3 linked regions of the Ciceribacter thiooxidans genome follow. The protein of the gene in region 3 interacts with the protein of the main gene of each other region in a pairwise test. Links are inferred from orthologs where the notes say so. Each region holds a gene or a part of one and is shown on either strand. Other genes may lie near its edges.

The links. Proteins that work in one complex are often made in the same cells at the same time.
Region 1: the proteins of dnaA (region 3) and H4I97_RS10695 interact in binary tests that used the Escherichia coli proteins (3 or more experiments, as listed by UniProt). The link is inferred for Ciceribacter thiooxidans from one-to-one orthologs.
Region 2: the proteins of dnaA (region 3) and hupB interact in binary tests that used the Escherichia coli proteins (3 or more experiments, as listed by UniProt). The link is inferred for Ciceribacter thiooxidans from one-to-one orthologs.

The regions. Positions count from the first base shown.
Region 1 is NZ_CP059896.1:2,207,562-2,211,905, forward strand. The notes cover bases 1-2,995. They hold H4I97_RS10695 (replicative DNA helicase), read left to right. Parts: upstream 1-747; coding sequence 748-2,244; downstream 2,245-2,995. Other genes in these bases: rplI (50S ribosomal protein L9), read left to right, coding at 1-399; H4I97_RS10700 (AzlD family protein), read right to left, coding at 2,261-2,563; H4I97_RS10705 (AzlC family ABC transporter permease), read right to left, coding at 2,560-2,995. Outside these bases: more of H4I97_RS10705, read right to left, coding at 2,996-3,267; H4I97_RS10710 (AraC family transcriptional regulator), read right to left, coding at 3,340-4,197; alr (alanine racemase), read left to right, coding at 4,314-4,344. UniProt on the Escherichia coli protein: The main replicative DNA helicase, it participates in initiation and elongation during chromosome replication. Travels ahead of the DNA replisome, separating dsDNA into templates for DNA synthesis.
Region 2 is NZ_CP059896.1:2,072,867-2,077,053, reverse strand. What follows is about bases 1-2,838. They hold hupB (DNA-binding protein HupB), read left to right. Parts: upstream 1-1,200; coding sequence 1,201-1,476; downstream 1,477-2,838. Other genes in these bases: H4I97_RS10010 (DMT family transporter), read left to right, coding at 2,509-2,838; H4I97_RS10015 (VHL beta domain-containing protein), read right to left, coding at 1,586-2,101; lon (endopeptidase La), read left to right, coding at 1-995. Outside these bases: more of H4I97_RS10010, read left to right, coding at 2,839-3,408; H4I97_RS10005 (esterase-like activity of phytase family protein), read left to right, coding at 3,512-4,187.
Region 3 is NZ_CP059896.1:3,179,246-3,184,814, reverse strand. The notes cover bases 1,376-4,245. They hold dnaA (chromosomal replication initiator protein DnaA), read left to right. Parts: upstream 1,376-1,967; coding sequence 1,968-3,524; downstream 3,525-4,245. Other genes in these bases: H4I97_RS15650 (class I SAM-dependent methyltransferase), read left to right, coding at 3,582-4,172. Also shown: H4I97_RS15665 (enoyl-CoA hydratase), read left to right, coding at 1-670; rpsT (30S ribosomal protein S20), read left to right, coding at 867-1,133; H4I97_RS15645 (DMT family transporter), read left to right, coding at 4,300-5,223; radical SAM family heme chaperone HemW, read right to left, coding at 5,233-5,569. UniProt on the Escherichia coli protein: Plays an essential in the initiation and regulation of chromosomal replication. Binds in an ATP-dependent fashion to the origin of replication (oriC) to initiate formation of the DNA replication initiation complex once per cell cycle.

The DNA.
Region 1 (4,344 bases), 970 kb from region 3 along the record:
GAGCGCAAGTCGGAAGCCCAGAAGGTCGCCGACGCCCTCTCCGGCAAGTCCTTCGTCGTCGTCCGTTCGGCCGGCGAAACCGGTCAGCTCTACGGCTCCGTCGCCGCTCGTGACGTCGTCGACATCCTGGCCGCCGAAGGCTTCAACGTTTCGCGCAACCAGGTCGAGCTCAACCAGCCGATCAAGTCGATCGGCCTTCACCAGGTCACCCTGCACCTGCACGCCGAAGTCGAACTGGCGGTCGAGCTCAACGTCGCCCGCTCGGCCGAAGAAGCCGAACGCCAGGCCAAGGGCGAAAGCCTGACCTCCGCCGACGCGATCTACGGCGTCGACGAAGACGCCCTGCGTCCGGAAGACTTCTTCAACCCGGACGCCGAGCTCGAAGGCGAACAGGAATAATATCCGACGCAAGCCGGATTTGGACGCCCGGGCCCCTGTGGCCCGGGCGTCTTCTTTTGCGAAAAAGCCGACGCCCGCAGGGGCCGAAAAATTCGCCGCCGGCACACTCCGCACGGTGTAGAATTGGTCCTGCCGGGCGATTCGCCCACGCCTGCAGACGCGGCAAGAAGAATCCCGCCGGACTGCGCGGAATTCTTTCGGCCTGTGGATAAAAGGGACAACTGCCGGCATACGCCGTCCGCCGCGCGAGCGAGCGTGGAATCGCCCGATTGCTGTTGACTATCCTGTCGTCGACCGCCAAACCGGTTGGCTGTCGACGAGCACGAACGAGGGAAACGGTAGCCCGCAATGAACGACGCTGTGCGCAAGATCACGCCCCCCCAGCAGGCCGAGCCGCTCTATCGCGAAGCGCCGAACAACATCGAGGCCGAACAGGCGCTTCTCGGGGCGATCCTGGTCAACAACGACGCCTATTACCGCGTCTCTGACTTCCTGAAGCCCGTCCATCTCTACGAGCCGCTGCACCGCAAGATCTTCGAGGTTGCCTCGGAGATCATCCGCATGGGCAAGACGGCGAACCCGGTCACCATCAAGACCTTCCTGCCGGCCGAGGAGAAGGTCGGCGACCTGACGGTGGCGCAGTATCTCGCCCGCCTCGCCTCCGAGGCGGTGACGATCATCAACGCCGAGGACTACGGCCGCGCGATCTACGATCTGGCACTGCGCCGCGCGCTGATCCAGATCGGCGAGGACGTCGTCAACATCGCCTATGACGCGCCGCTCGACATGCCGCCGCAAGCGCAGATCGAGGATACCGAACGCCGCCTGTTTGAACTCGCCGAGAACGGTCGCTACGACGGTGGCTTCCAGGCCTTCAGCGATGCGGTGGCACTCGCCGTCGACATGGCGGGGGCCGCCTTCGAACGCGACGGCAATCTCTCCGGCATTTCCACTGGCATCCATTCGCTCGATTCGAAGATGGGCGGCCTGCAGCGCTCCGACTTGATCATCCTCGCCGGCCGTCCGGGCATGGGCAAGACCTCGCTTGCGACGAACATCGCGTGGAACATTGCGGCATCCTACGAGCCGGAGGTCATGCCCGACGGTTCCTTCAAGGCCCGGAACGGCGGCGTCGTCGGCTTCTATTCGCTCGAAATGTCGTCCGAACAGCTCGCCACCCGTATCATGTCCGAGCAGACCGAGGTCTCCTCGTCGAAGATCCGCCGCGGCGACATCACCGAGCACGACTTCGAAAAACTCGTCGGCTTCTCGCAGACCATGCAGAAGGTGCCGCTTTATATCGACCAGACCGGCGGCATCTCGATCGCCCAGCTCGCCGCGCGCGCCCGTCGCCTGAAGCGCCAGCGTGGCCTCGATTGCCTGGTGGTCGACTACGTACAGCTGATGACCGGCTCCAAGAAGGCCGGCGAGAACCGCGTGCAGGAAATCACCGAGATCACCACCGGCCTCAAGGCGCTCGGCAAGGAACTCAACGTGCCGATCGTCGCGCTCTCGCAGCTCTCCCGTCAGGTCGAAAGCCGCGACGACAAGCGCCCGCAGCTCTCCGACCTGCGTGAATCGGGCTCGATCGAACAGGACGCGGACGTCGTGCTCTTCGTATTCCGCGAGGAATACTACGTGAAGAACATGGAGCCGCGCGATCCCGCCGACCCGAAATATACGGAATGGGAATCGCAGATGGACAAGGTCAAGGGCACGGCCGACGTCATCATCGCCAAGCAGCGCCACGGACCGACCGGCACCGTCAAGCTCGCCTTCCAGGCCGAATACACCCGCTTCGCCGACCTCGCGGACCCGAGCTTCACGCAATACGAGGAGCACTGAGCGGGGGAACCCGCTCTCAGAGCCCCACTGCCCGCAACACCGCGACGGCGGCGACGCCGAGGGCGGTTGCGGCGAGCAGCGGCAGGCGGAGCGCCGCAAGGGCGGTGACGGCTGCGGCGATCGTCTCCGCCGGTCCGGTGGCGAGTGCGGTGGGTGCGACGACCGCCATCAGTACCGCCGGCGGGATCGCCTCCATCGCCCGCTTCTGACGCCGGTCGAGCGTCAGGAAAGAGAAGAGGACCAGCCCGCCGACACGGGTGGCGGCGGTTGCGACCGCCATTGCGAGGATCGCGAGAAAGGTCTGCGGATCGAGCGTCATGCCGTGACCTCCTCGTGTTCGGGCATGAGGACGGCCGCGGCGACGCCGGCCAGTGCGCCGGCGAGGATATACCAGACACCCAGTACGGCCGCGTGCACCAGCACCGCCGACAGCCCGCTTGCTATGAGCACAAGTCCGGTACGCGCCCCCTTCCAGAAATTCATCACCAGCACGATAAAGACGGCGCAGAAGACGAAATCGAGGCCGGTGACGGCCGGGTCGCCGAGGAAGGCACCGGCGAGCGAACCGGCAAGACCCGACGCCACCCAGGCGAGGTAGAAGGGAATGACTGCGCCGGCGTACCAGAGCGGCGTGAGCCTCGCGCTCGCCGCGTGGGTTTCGGCGACCGCCCAGCCCTCGTCGGTCAGGAAGAGCACCGAGAGATACTTCCGCCAGCCGGGAAAATGCCCGAGCTTCGGCGCCAGCGACGCGCTCATCAGCACGTGGCGGATGTTGACCAGGAAGGCGGAGATGCCGAGTGCCGCCCAGCTCGCCGGATGCGTCCAGATGTCCATGGCGACGAATTGCGAGCCGCCGGCGAAGACCAGCGCGCTCATCAGTGTCGCCTCCAACGGCGAAAGGCCGTTGCCCGCCGCTGCCGCCCCGAAGACGAGGCCGATCGGGATCACCGCTGTGATCAGCGGCGCCATGCGGCGCATGGCAGAGAAGACTTCGGCGGCGCGGCCGCCACGATGGTCCGGCATGTCAGGCATCCTGTTTGTCGATGAGACCCTGCTCATAGGCAAAGGGGACGAACGGGTCTTGAAGGAAAGTGATCAGCCCTTGCGGAACTGTCCGGGTGTCACACCGGTGCGCGACTTGAAATGCCGGCTGAAATGCGCCTGGTCGGCAAAGCCGCAATCGAGCGCGACATCGGCGATCGGCCGCCCGAGCCGCAAGAGGGTGCGTGCCTGCCGCACCCTTACATCGGTCAGGAAAGCATGCGGGGTGATATGGAATTCCTTGCGGAAGGCGCGGATCAGGTGCGCGCGCGACAGGCTGGCGGTTGCCGCGAGTTCATCGAGGCCGACGTCTTTCGCGAAATTCTCCGTCAGATAGTCGCGCACTCGCCAGACGGCGGTGCGCTCGCGCGTATCGACGGGCGAGATGCGCCGGCTGCCGTGACGGACGAAGATCGCCGCAAGCACCGAAAACATGCTCTCCTCAGCCTCGAGCGCGCCGACATTGTTTTCCAGCGCAAGGTGCGCCCGGTGAAAGGCCTGCGCCAGTTCCGGGTCGAGCGGCGTGCCGCGGGCGAAAGCGGGCGTCCCGTGACACGCCTTGCCGGTCACATCTTCGAGGACATCGCGGTAGAGCGTCTCACCCGGATAGATCATGCGGTAGCGATAGCCTTCGGCGCCCGGCGCGCCGTCATGCACGACCTCCGGGTTGATGAGGTAGAGATGGCCGGGGCCGGTCTCCTCGCGGCTGCCGCGGATGCGGGCGATCTGGCTGCCGCTCTCGATAGCGCCGATCGAGAAGGTGTCGTGGGCGTGCGGGGCGTATTCATGGGTGCGGAAGGTGGCGCTCAGGCACTCCATGCCCGCAAAGCGACCGTCGCGCCAGAAATTGGTGCGTTCGGCCATCGTCAGCGGCATGCCGCTCGCCGCTTCTGTCTGCGAAACGTTGTGCATCGCGAAATATTACCGCACGCGACCATTCCAGTCTTGAACAAAAGTGATAGGGTCGGCCTGTGCCGGGTCGCCTTGCCGACCCTTTCCGCTTCTCCCCCTACGATGCATAGTGCCAGATGACCGCTCTTACCGAAATCCCGGAGCTTC
Region 2 (4,187 bases), 1.1 Mb from region 3 along the record:
ACACGCTGAACATTCCGGCGCCGCTGATGGACCGCATGGAGATCATCCGTATCGCCGGCTACACCGAGGACGAGAAGCGGGAAATCGCCAAGCGTCACCTTCTGCCGAAGGCGATCAAGGAGCATGCGCTGCGCCCCGAGGAGTTCTCGGTCAGCGACGACGCGCTGATGGCGGTGATCCAGCAGTACACCCGCGAGGCCGGCGTCCGTAACTTCGAGCGCGAGCTGATGAAGCTCGCCCGCAAGGCGGTCACCGAGATCATCAAGGGCAATGTGAAGTCGGTCGCGGTCACCGCGCAGAACGTTCACGACTATCTCGGCGTGCCGCGCTTCCGGCACGGCGAGGCCGAGGGCGAGGATCAGGTCGGTGTCGTCACCGGGCTGGCCTGGACCGAGGTCGGCGGCGAGTTGCTGACGATCGAAGGCGTGATGATGCCGGGCAAGGGTCGCATGACGGTCACCGGCAACCTGCGCGACGTGATGAAGGAGTCCATTTCGGCGGCGGCATCCTATGTCCGTTCGCGCGCCGTGGACTTCGGCATCGAGCCGCCGCGCTTCGACAAGTCGGACATCCACGTCCACGTGCCGGAAGGCGCCACTCCGAAGGATGGTCCCTCGGCCGGTGTCGCGATGGCGACTGCCATCGTTTCGGTGATGACCGGCATTCCGGTCCGCAAGGACATCGCGATGACGGGTGAAATCACGCTGCGCGGACGCGTCCTGCCTATCGGCGGCCTCAAGGAAAAGCTCCTCGCGGCGCTGCGGGGCGGTATCAAGAAGGTTCTGATCCCGGAAGAAAACGCCAAGGATCTGGCGGACATTCCGGACAATGTGAAGAACAGTCTGGAGATCGTTCCGGTCTCGCGTATGGGTGAGGTGATCCGCCAGGCGCTGGTCCGCGTCCCCGAGCCGATCGAGTGGGACGGCACCGTCGAAGGCCCGACTGTGGCTGCCGTCGACGTCACCGACGATGCCGGGCAGACCATCGCCCACTGAGGACTTTCTGCCATAGTCCTGTCAAAATGGCACACAGAGCTCGAAAAGGCTGGCATTTTTGCCAGCCTTTTTTGTGTAAATAGGCCGAAACCCCTTGTTTTCCGGGCGATAGCGGTGCTTTTGGGTTGCTCAGGGCAGATGCTTACGTATTCTCCGCCTGACTTATCCATTGAGTCGTTTCATACCAATCAGAAAGGGTGGAAACATGAATAAGAACGAACTCGTATCCGCGGTTGCCGAGAAGGCCGGTCTGACCAAGGCTGACGCCGCTTCTGCCGTCGACGCCGTTTTTGAAACCGTTCAGGGCGAACTGAAGAAGGGCGGCGACATCCGCCTCGCCGGTTTCGGTGCCTTCACCGTTTCCCGCCGCGAAGCTTCGAAGGGCCGTAACCCCTCGACCGGCGCGGAAGTCGACATCCCGGCTCGTAACGTTCCGAAGTTCACGGCCGGCAAGGGCCTGAAGGACGCCGTCAACAGCTGATGCGCTGAGGCCCTTTGCGCCGATAGGTGCGCAATGGTTCTGTTGATACACATAGCAAAGCCCGGTGCGGAAACGCGCCGGGCTTTGCCTTTTCCGAAATGAGGCTGCGTTAATAGTCGCAGTAGCCGCCATCGAGACCGACGGACGGGTCGTGATTATCGAAGAGGACGCGCATGTCGCAGGTCTCGGTGTCGGGTGCGGAAATCGGTCCGGCACAATAAGATCCATCCGGCGCATAGACCTCGACGAACCAGCGATGGTGCACATAGGTCTGGAAGCCGGATTCCTCGCCCGGTTGCACCAGGGCATATTCGCGCAGGTTTCCGTCGAAGTCGGCCCAATAAACGCGGAAGGCATAAGCGGTGTCATTGTGGAAACGGATGCCGGTCGGAATATTAGTTTCGGGTGATGAAACATTCCCCACAACACAATCGTCGGCCTTCAGCGGATCGGTCGACAGCAGAAGCAAGGCTAGAGTACAGGTATTCAGCAAAAACTTGGTGTTCATGGGAGTCTTTCTGGGTGGCAGGCGATGACAGCCGATTTCTACATGAAAGCCGAAGTGAAGCAATGGACACGCGATGGCCGTTTCTTCCAGCTTCGCCCCCTGTGTTTCAAGGAGCACGCCAAACGCTCGCTTTCGCAACCCTTGTGCCCCGATATCATTTGATTTATGTGGCGAGACGCCGGCTTTGCCGGCATTCGTTCTCAGGGCGGGGTGAAAGTCCCCACCGGCGGTAAGGAGGTTTTCCTCCAAGCCCGCGAGCGCTTTCCGGCCTGTTCCGGGAGGGTCAGCAGATCCGGTTGAACTCCGGAGCCGACGGTCATAGTCCGGATGAAAGAGAATGAGGCAATGGGTTGAGGCACCGTGTATCCGGCTGAGACTGTCCGGGTGCCGGCAGCGTGGCCCGCGCAGGTCGTCTGGTTTGCCGGACGGCGGCGCATGCGCATTGGCTCGCGCAAGCGGGCCCTTTCGCCAACGCCCTCATGCGTCCTGATTTGTGTTGGTCCTTTGTGTCGAAGGGAAAAGACATGAATCAGAGCCCCCTTGTGCTCACCCGTTCCAGTGCCGTCCTCGGCGCCGTCTTCATGGTCCTGGCGGGGATTGCCTTCGCCGTCATCAACGTCGCGACCCAGTGGGTGGCGATGGTCGCCGGTTTTCCAGCCACCTCGATCGCCTTCTGGCAATACGCTTTCGCGCTCGTCCTTTCCGTTCCGCTGTTGCGGCGGCTCGGCCTGCGGGCCATGCGCACCCGCTTTCCGGGCCGCCACCTTGCCCGCGTGCTGCTTGCTGCCTTTGGCGTGCAGGCCTGGGTGGAGGGGCTCGCCACAGTACCGATCTGGCAGGCGATCGCGCTCGTGATGACCTCGCCCTTCTTCATCATCGTCGGCGCCAAGCTCTTCCTCGGGGAGCAGGTCGGCTGGAAGCGCTGGACGGCGACCCTCATTGGTTTCTCAGGGGCGATGGTCATCCTGCAACCGTGGTCGGAGACCTTCACCACGGCCTCGCTGCTCCCGGTGCTCGCAGCCCTGCTCTGGGGCGCATCCTCGCTGTTCGTCAAGGATCTGACGGCGCACGAGCGGCCGGAGACGATCACCATCTGGCTTCTTCTGCTGCTGACGCCGATCAATGCCGGGCTCGCCACGGTCGCAGGTTTCGCCGTCCCGACCGGCAGCGGGCTGGTTGTGCTCTTGCTGGCGGGGCTCCTGACGGTGGTGGGGCAATATTTCCTGACGGCCGCCTACAGGGCGGCCGATGCCGCCTACGTCCAGCCCTTCGATGACCTCAAGCTGCCGCTCAACGTGCTCGCCGGCTGGATTGCCTTCGGTTACGCGCCGGCGGGCTATCTCTGGGTGGGGGCTGCGATGATCCTCGGCGCCTCGCTCTTCCTGATGGCGAGCGAGTTCTCGAAGGAGAAGGGGAGAGGCTGAGCCGGACCGTGATATCCCCGCATTTTCGCAGGCATGTCATGCGCCTGTAACGACGAACCGGCAAAAGCCTCCTGTCTCGTTTGAGGAAGCTGGAGGTTTTCCGATGAAGTACCGCATTTCGCGCGCAGCATTCATGACTGCGCTGCTGACATCCGCGGCGATGCCCGCCACCGCAGAACAGGTTTTCAATCGCATCGCATCCTTCCCCGTCGCCGCCAATCTTCCGGCCGACAAGGAAAAGTCCACCGCCACTTCGGCCGAGATCATCGCCGCGACGGAGGACGGCAACACGCTCGTCTACTCCGACAGTCCGCTTGGTGCGATCGGCTTCGTCGACATTTCCGATGCCCGCGCCCCGAAGGCCGTCGGCGCGGTTATGATGGACGGCGAGCCGACGTCGGTCGCCATCCTCGGCGGCAAGGCACTCGTCGCCGTGAACACGTCGGAGAGTTACGCGAAGCCGTCGGGCAAGCTCGCGGTCGTCGACATGGCCTCGAAGACGGTCGAGACCTCCTGCGACCTCGGCGGCCAGCCGGATTCGGTCGCGATCTCCGCGGACAAGACCTTCGCGGCCATCGCCATCGAGAACGAGCGCGACGAGGAGCTCAACGACGGCAAGCTGCCGCAGATGCCGGCAGGCGATCTCGCGATCGTCACGCTGAAGGACAGTGCTGCCGATTGCGCCACGATGAAGCACGTCACGCTGACCGGCCTGGCCGAAATCGGCGGCGAGGATCCCGAACCCGAATTCGTCGCGATCAACGGCCGCGGCGAAATCG
Region 3 (5,569 bases):
GTTGCGCGATCTACTTGCCGGCCTCCAGAAGAACGGCGACATCGGGGCGGTCGTTCTCACCGGCTCGGAGAAGGCCTTCGCGGCCGGCGCCGACATCAAGGAAATGCAGTCTCTCGACTTTGTCGACGCCTATCTCGGCGATTTCATCAGCGGGTGGGAAGATGTTGCGGGCTTTCGCAAGCCGATGATCGCTGCAGTCTCCGGCTTCGCGCTCGGTGGTGGTTGCGAGCTTGCGATGATGTGCGACTTCATCATCGCGTCGTCTACTGCGAAGTTCGGCCAGCCCGAGATCACGCTCGGCGTCATACCCGGCATGGGCGGTTCGCAGCGTCTGACCCGGGCGGTCGGCAAGGCGAAGGCCATGGATCTCTGCCTGACGGGCCGCATGATGGATGCTGCCGAGGCCGAACGCTCGGGGCTCGTGGCGCGCGTCGTCGAGCCGGAACGGTTGCTGGACGAAGCAATCGCCGCAGCTGAAAAGATCGCGGCCTTTTCCGCGCCTGCCGTGCTGATGGCGAAGGAAAGCGTCAATCGCGCCTTCGAGCTGACGCTGGCCGAGGGCCTGCGTTTCGAACGGCGTCTTTTCCATTCTCTTTTCGCGACGGAAGATCAGAAGGAGGGCATGGCGGCCTTCGCGGAAAAGCGCAAGGCGGCGTTCAGGAACCGTTGAGGGCAAAAGCGGGCGGTTCCGGGTGGTCTTGGCGAAATTGCGCGTTGACGCCGCTCCGCTTTCCCGCTATATGCCCGCCCACAGTTAGGAAAGCTTCTGGCTTTTCCGCGATTGCTCCCGAATTGCTGAAAGCGTAGGTCGCAAGGACCCGATGCGGCGATGGCGGAGTTTGGTTAGAATTCGAAGAGAGGCATCCATGGCCAATACCACTTCGGCGAAGAAGGCGACCCGCAAGATCGCTCGCCGTACTGCAGTCAACAAGGCTCGCCGTTCGCGGGTTCGTGGTTTCATTCGTAAGGTCGAAGAGGCCATCGCTACCGGCGATGTCGCGGTAGCGCGTGAAGCTCTCAAGGCCGCCCAGCCCGAGCTGCATCGTGCGGCGACCAAGGGTGTCCTCCATGCCAATACCGCATCGCGCAAGATTTCGCGTCTTGCCCTGCGTGTTAAGGCACTGGCCGTCTAATTTAAGACACAAAATCGCCACTTTTCGTCAAGCTCGGCTGCCCAGCCGGGCTTTTCGTGTTTTCTTTCATATCGTTGTCACCGGTCCGTCATATTGACAACCGCATGTCACTACGGTGACAAGAAAAAACATTCAAAAACAATGAAGTAGCGGAGGTGCCATGGAGCGCTTCCTCTTCACTTAACGGCAGGCGACACCAGTTTCGAGTCAAGCGAATTTTTATTTTTTTTGTCGCGGGGGGTGGTCGCGGACCGTCGTTTTTGAATCCCCTTGATTCAACAGCGATTCTTTTTCCCCTAATTGTGGCGGGCAAAAATCGAGTCGGGAGTCAATGGTTCGAACTTAATTTTGGGTAAAATTCACTGTTGATCTTGGCTTTTGATCCTGCCTAAATGGCTCCCAACGAGAGACACGGAGTTGACCTCGGGGACGATCTGCAACTGCTGGTCAGGTGTTGAAATGTCCTGGTGGCTTTCGTAGCGGGATGGTTCTGATCCCGTTTTTTCATCCAGTGTTTAGCCTTTCATCGCAATCCGCTCGGATTGTGACGGGGTGAGTTTGCGCACAGTTTCAGGGGCTGGCGAAAGTAGTAGGGGGTAGGCGAAGGCGCGGCCGAATGTCCGTTTCGAGGGTGGGCGATCGGCGAATTGAGGAATGAAAAGGGGGACTGGCCTTGGGCCGTCACGACAGGGCGCCTGATCCGCTTGGCATGGGATCCGGCCTCGTTTTTCGTGAGGCGTGCTGCTTTCTTGCGAGAGGCACCACGGGCAGTCAAAGGCAGCTGGGCGGGAAAATTGCACTGTCCAGCAAAGGTAATTTTTGGAAGGCGGCAAAATGCAAATTAATTCACTGACGGCCGGTGCAGCGGTTGACGGGGACCGTGCACAGGAAACGACGGGTATTGTTCGTTCTGAAGCGGCGGAGGACTCGTCTGTGGCAGCGCATGATGTGTTGTTCGAGCGCTTCAGCGCCAGGCTGAAGGCTCAGGTCGGGCCGGATGTCTACGCGAGCTGGTTCGGTCGCCTGAAACTACATTCCTCTTCAAAGAGCGTTCTGCGTCTGTCGGTTCCGACGACCTTTCTCAAGTCCTGGATCAACAACCGCTATCTGGACCTGATCACCAACATCATTCAGCAGGAAGATGCGGGTATTCTCAAGGTGGAGATCGTGGTGCGCAGTGCAAGCCGCAGCGTGCGCCCGCCGGTGTCGGACGAACGGCACAAGCCGGTTTCCGAAGCCGTGCCGTCGTCGACCGTTCGTAAGCCTTCCGCACCCCAGCAAATCGGGCAGGTTGCGGCGCATCAGGGTGCTGCGCACCGCTCGGCGCAGCCCGGGCCGTTGTTCGGTTCGCCGCTGGACTCTCGTTTTACCTTCGACGGCTTCATCGAAGGCGCTTCGAACCGTGTCGCGCTCGCAGCGGCCAAGACCATTGCTGAAGCCGGCGCCGGTGCCGTTCGCTTCAATCCCCTCTTTATTCATTCCTCGGTCGGTCTCGGCAAGACCCATCTGCTGCAGGCCGTTGCCAATGCCGCGATCCAGAGCCCCCGTGCGCCGCGCGTCGTTTATCTGACGGCGGAATACTTCATGTGGCGCTTCGCGACTGCCATCCGCGACAACGATGCGTTGACGCTGAAGGACTCGCTGCGCAACATCGACCTGCTGATTATCGACGATATGCAGTTCCTGCAGGGCAAGATGATCCAGCATGAGTTCTGCCATCTCCTCAACACCTTGCTCGATAGCGCCAAGCAGGTCGTCGTGGCAGCCGATCGTGCACCTTGGGAACTGGAGTCGCTCGACCCGCGGGTCCGCTCGCGCCTGCAGGGCGGCGTTGCGATCGAAATGGAAGCGCCCGATTTCGAGATGCGCTTCTCCATGCTCAAGAAGCGGCTCGACGCTGCGCAGAAGGACGATGGTTCGCTCGACATTCCGGTGGAAATCCTCGCTCATGTGGCGCGCAGCGTCGCAAGCAGCGGCCGTGATCTCGAAGGCGCCTTCAATCAGCTCATCTTCCGCCGTTCGTTCGAGCCGAACCTGTCGGTCGACCGCGTGGACGAACTGCTCGCCCATCTCGTCGGAGCCGGAGAGCAGAAGCGCGTTCGCATCGAGGACATCCAGCGGGTAGTCGCCCGCCATTACAACGTCTCGCGCCAGGAACTGGTCTCGAACCGCCGTACGCGGATGATCGTCAAGCCCCGGCAGATCGCCATGTATCTGTCGAAGACGCTGACGCCGCGCTCATTCCCCGAGATCGGCCGTCGCTTCGGCGGACGTGATCACACCACGGTGCTGCATGCGGTCCGGAAAATCGAGGAATTGATCGGCGCAGACACCAAGCTCAGTCACGAGATCGAGCTTCTCAAGCGGTTGATCAGCGAGAACAACGCATGATGCAGGGCCGGCGGAAACGCCGGCCTTTTGCTTTATGGACCGACGATCGGTGGTATGATGCACGATGATCCGTCGCTAGACTTCTACGAAGCGAATGCAGATGCCTATGCAGGGCGTTCGCGATCTGTACCGCATATCAGGCTTGATGCGTTTCTGGGCGGACTGGTATCTGGCGCGCGTATTCTTGAGCTCGGCTGTGGTGCCGGTGACGACAGCGCCGTGATGCTGGCGCGAGGGTTCGACGTTGTGCCGACCGACGGTTCGGCGGGTATGGCGCAGCAGGCCGAAATACGGCTTCGCCGTCCGGTGCGGGTGATGCGCTTCTCCGAACTCGATGAGACCGGTCTCTATGACGGCGTCTGGGCTAATGCCTGTCTCTTGCACGTGCCGTTGGCGGAGCTGCCGCCGGTACTTGGAAAGATCCGCCGTGCCCTGCGTCCGGCGGGACTATTCTATGCAAGCTTCAAGGCAGGGCAGGGCGAAGGCTACGACCAGTTCGGCCGTTATTACAACCGGCCGACGCCGGAGTGGCTCACGCGACAATACAAGGCGCAAGGGTTTGCCGAACCGGTTATCGAAAGCGCGGAAGGCGGCGGCTACGACGGCGTGCCGACGGAATGGCTTCACGTCGTCGCAAGGCCGGCATGAACCGGCGTCGAGGCTGAGCCTTTCGTGCCTTGTTTCCTGCTCGCCGGATTCGTGTTTCGCCAGCGGCTGAAATCGGGTGGTGGGCTTCGCCGGAATTTGCGATCTTTTCGGAAAAGGAGAGATTGCTATGGCGCATAGAGAAATGGCGGCGGCGGAATGGCTGATGCTTCTCGGGCTCTCCCTGCTCTGGGGCGGATCCTTTCTCTTCAACGGCATTCTGGTCAAGGTCTGGCCGCCGCTCACCATCGTCACGGCTCGGGTGTTGCTGGCAGCGATCACGCTCTGGATCATTATCCGGCTGTCGGGGATGGCCGTCCCGAAGAGCCGCGAAGTCTGGCTTTCCTTTTTCGGCATGGGGCTTTTGAACAACGCCATTCCCTTCACGCTGATCGTCTGGGGGCAGACCCACATCGCAAGCGGGCTCGCGGCGATCCTCAACGCGACGACGCCGCTCTTCGGGGTCGTCGTTGCGCATGTGTTGACCGAAGACGAGAAGCTGACGGCAAACCGCGTGGCGGGACTATTGATCGGGCTCGCCGGCGTGGTGATTATGATCGGGCCGTCGGTGCTCGGACAGGTCGGTGGTGATGCCTGGGGTGAGCTCGCAGTTCTCGGTGCCGCCCTGAGTTACGCCTTTGCCAGCGTTTACGGCCGCCGCTTCCGCCGCATGGGATTGCCGCCACTCCTGCCCGCGGCCGGCCAGGTCACGGCCTCGTCCCTGCTGCTGTTGCCGATGGCGCTCTTCGTTGATCGCCCCTTCGCCCTGCCGCTCCCGGGACCAGAGACCTGGATCGCGCTGTTGGGCCTTGCCGTTCTCTCGACGGCGCTCGCCTACATTCTCTTCTTCCGGATCCTTGCGACGGCAGGCGCGACGAATATCATGCTGGTCACAATCCTCATCCCGCCGAGCGCGATCCTCCTGAGTGCGCTGGTGCTCGGCGAGCGCCTCGCCCCGCGGCATTTCGTCGGAATGCTGGCGATCGGGCTCGGCCTTCTCGCAATCGACGGCAGGTTCTGGCGTCGGCTGGCGACCCGCGCTCCGCGAGTTTGAAGTTTCAATTCAGCAGGCGAGATCGGCAACGACCGCATCAAGAATGAGCATCCCTTTCGGGGTGCAACGTAGCCTCGAATTGCCGAGCCGTTCGATGAAGCCATGTTCCAGTAAAATCTGTTCGCGCGCCGGGTCCGGGTCGCGGCCCGAAAGCTGCTGCCAGCGGGCGAGGTCGACGCCTTCCCGAAGGCGAAGCCCCATCAGCAGCAGTTCGTCGGCCTGCTCGTCAGTACCGAGGACCTCCTGATCTACCATTCCGTGGCCGTCGCGCTCGACGGCTGCAAGCCAGCCTTCGGGGTTGCGCTCGGTTGCTGTCGCGAGTTTCTCTCGTCCACGCGACAGGCGG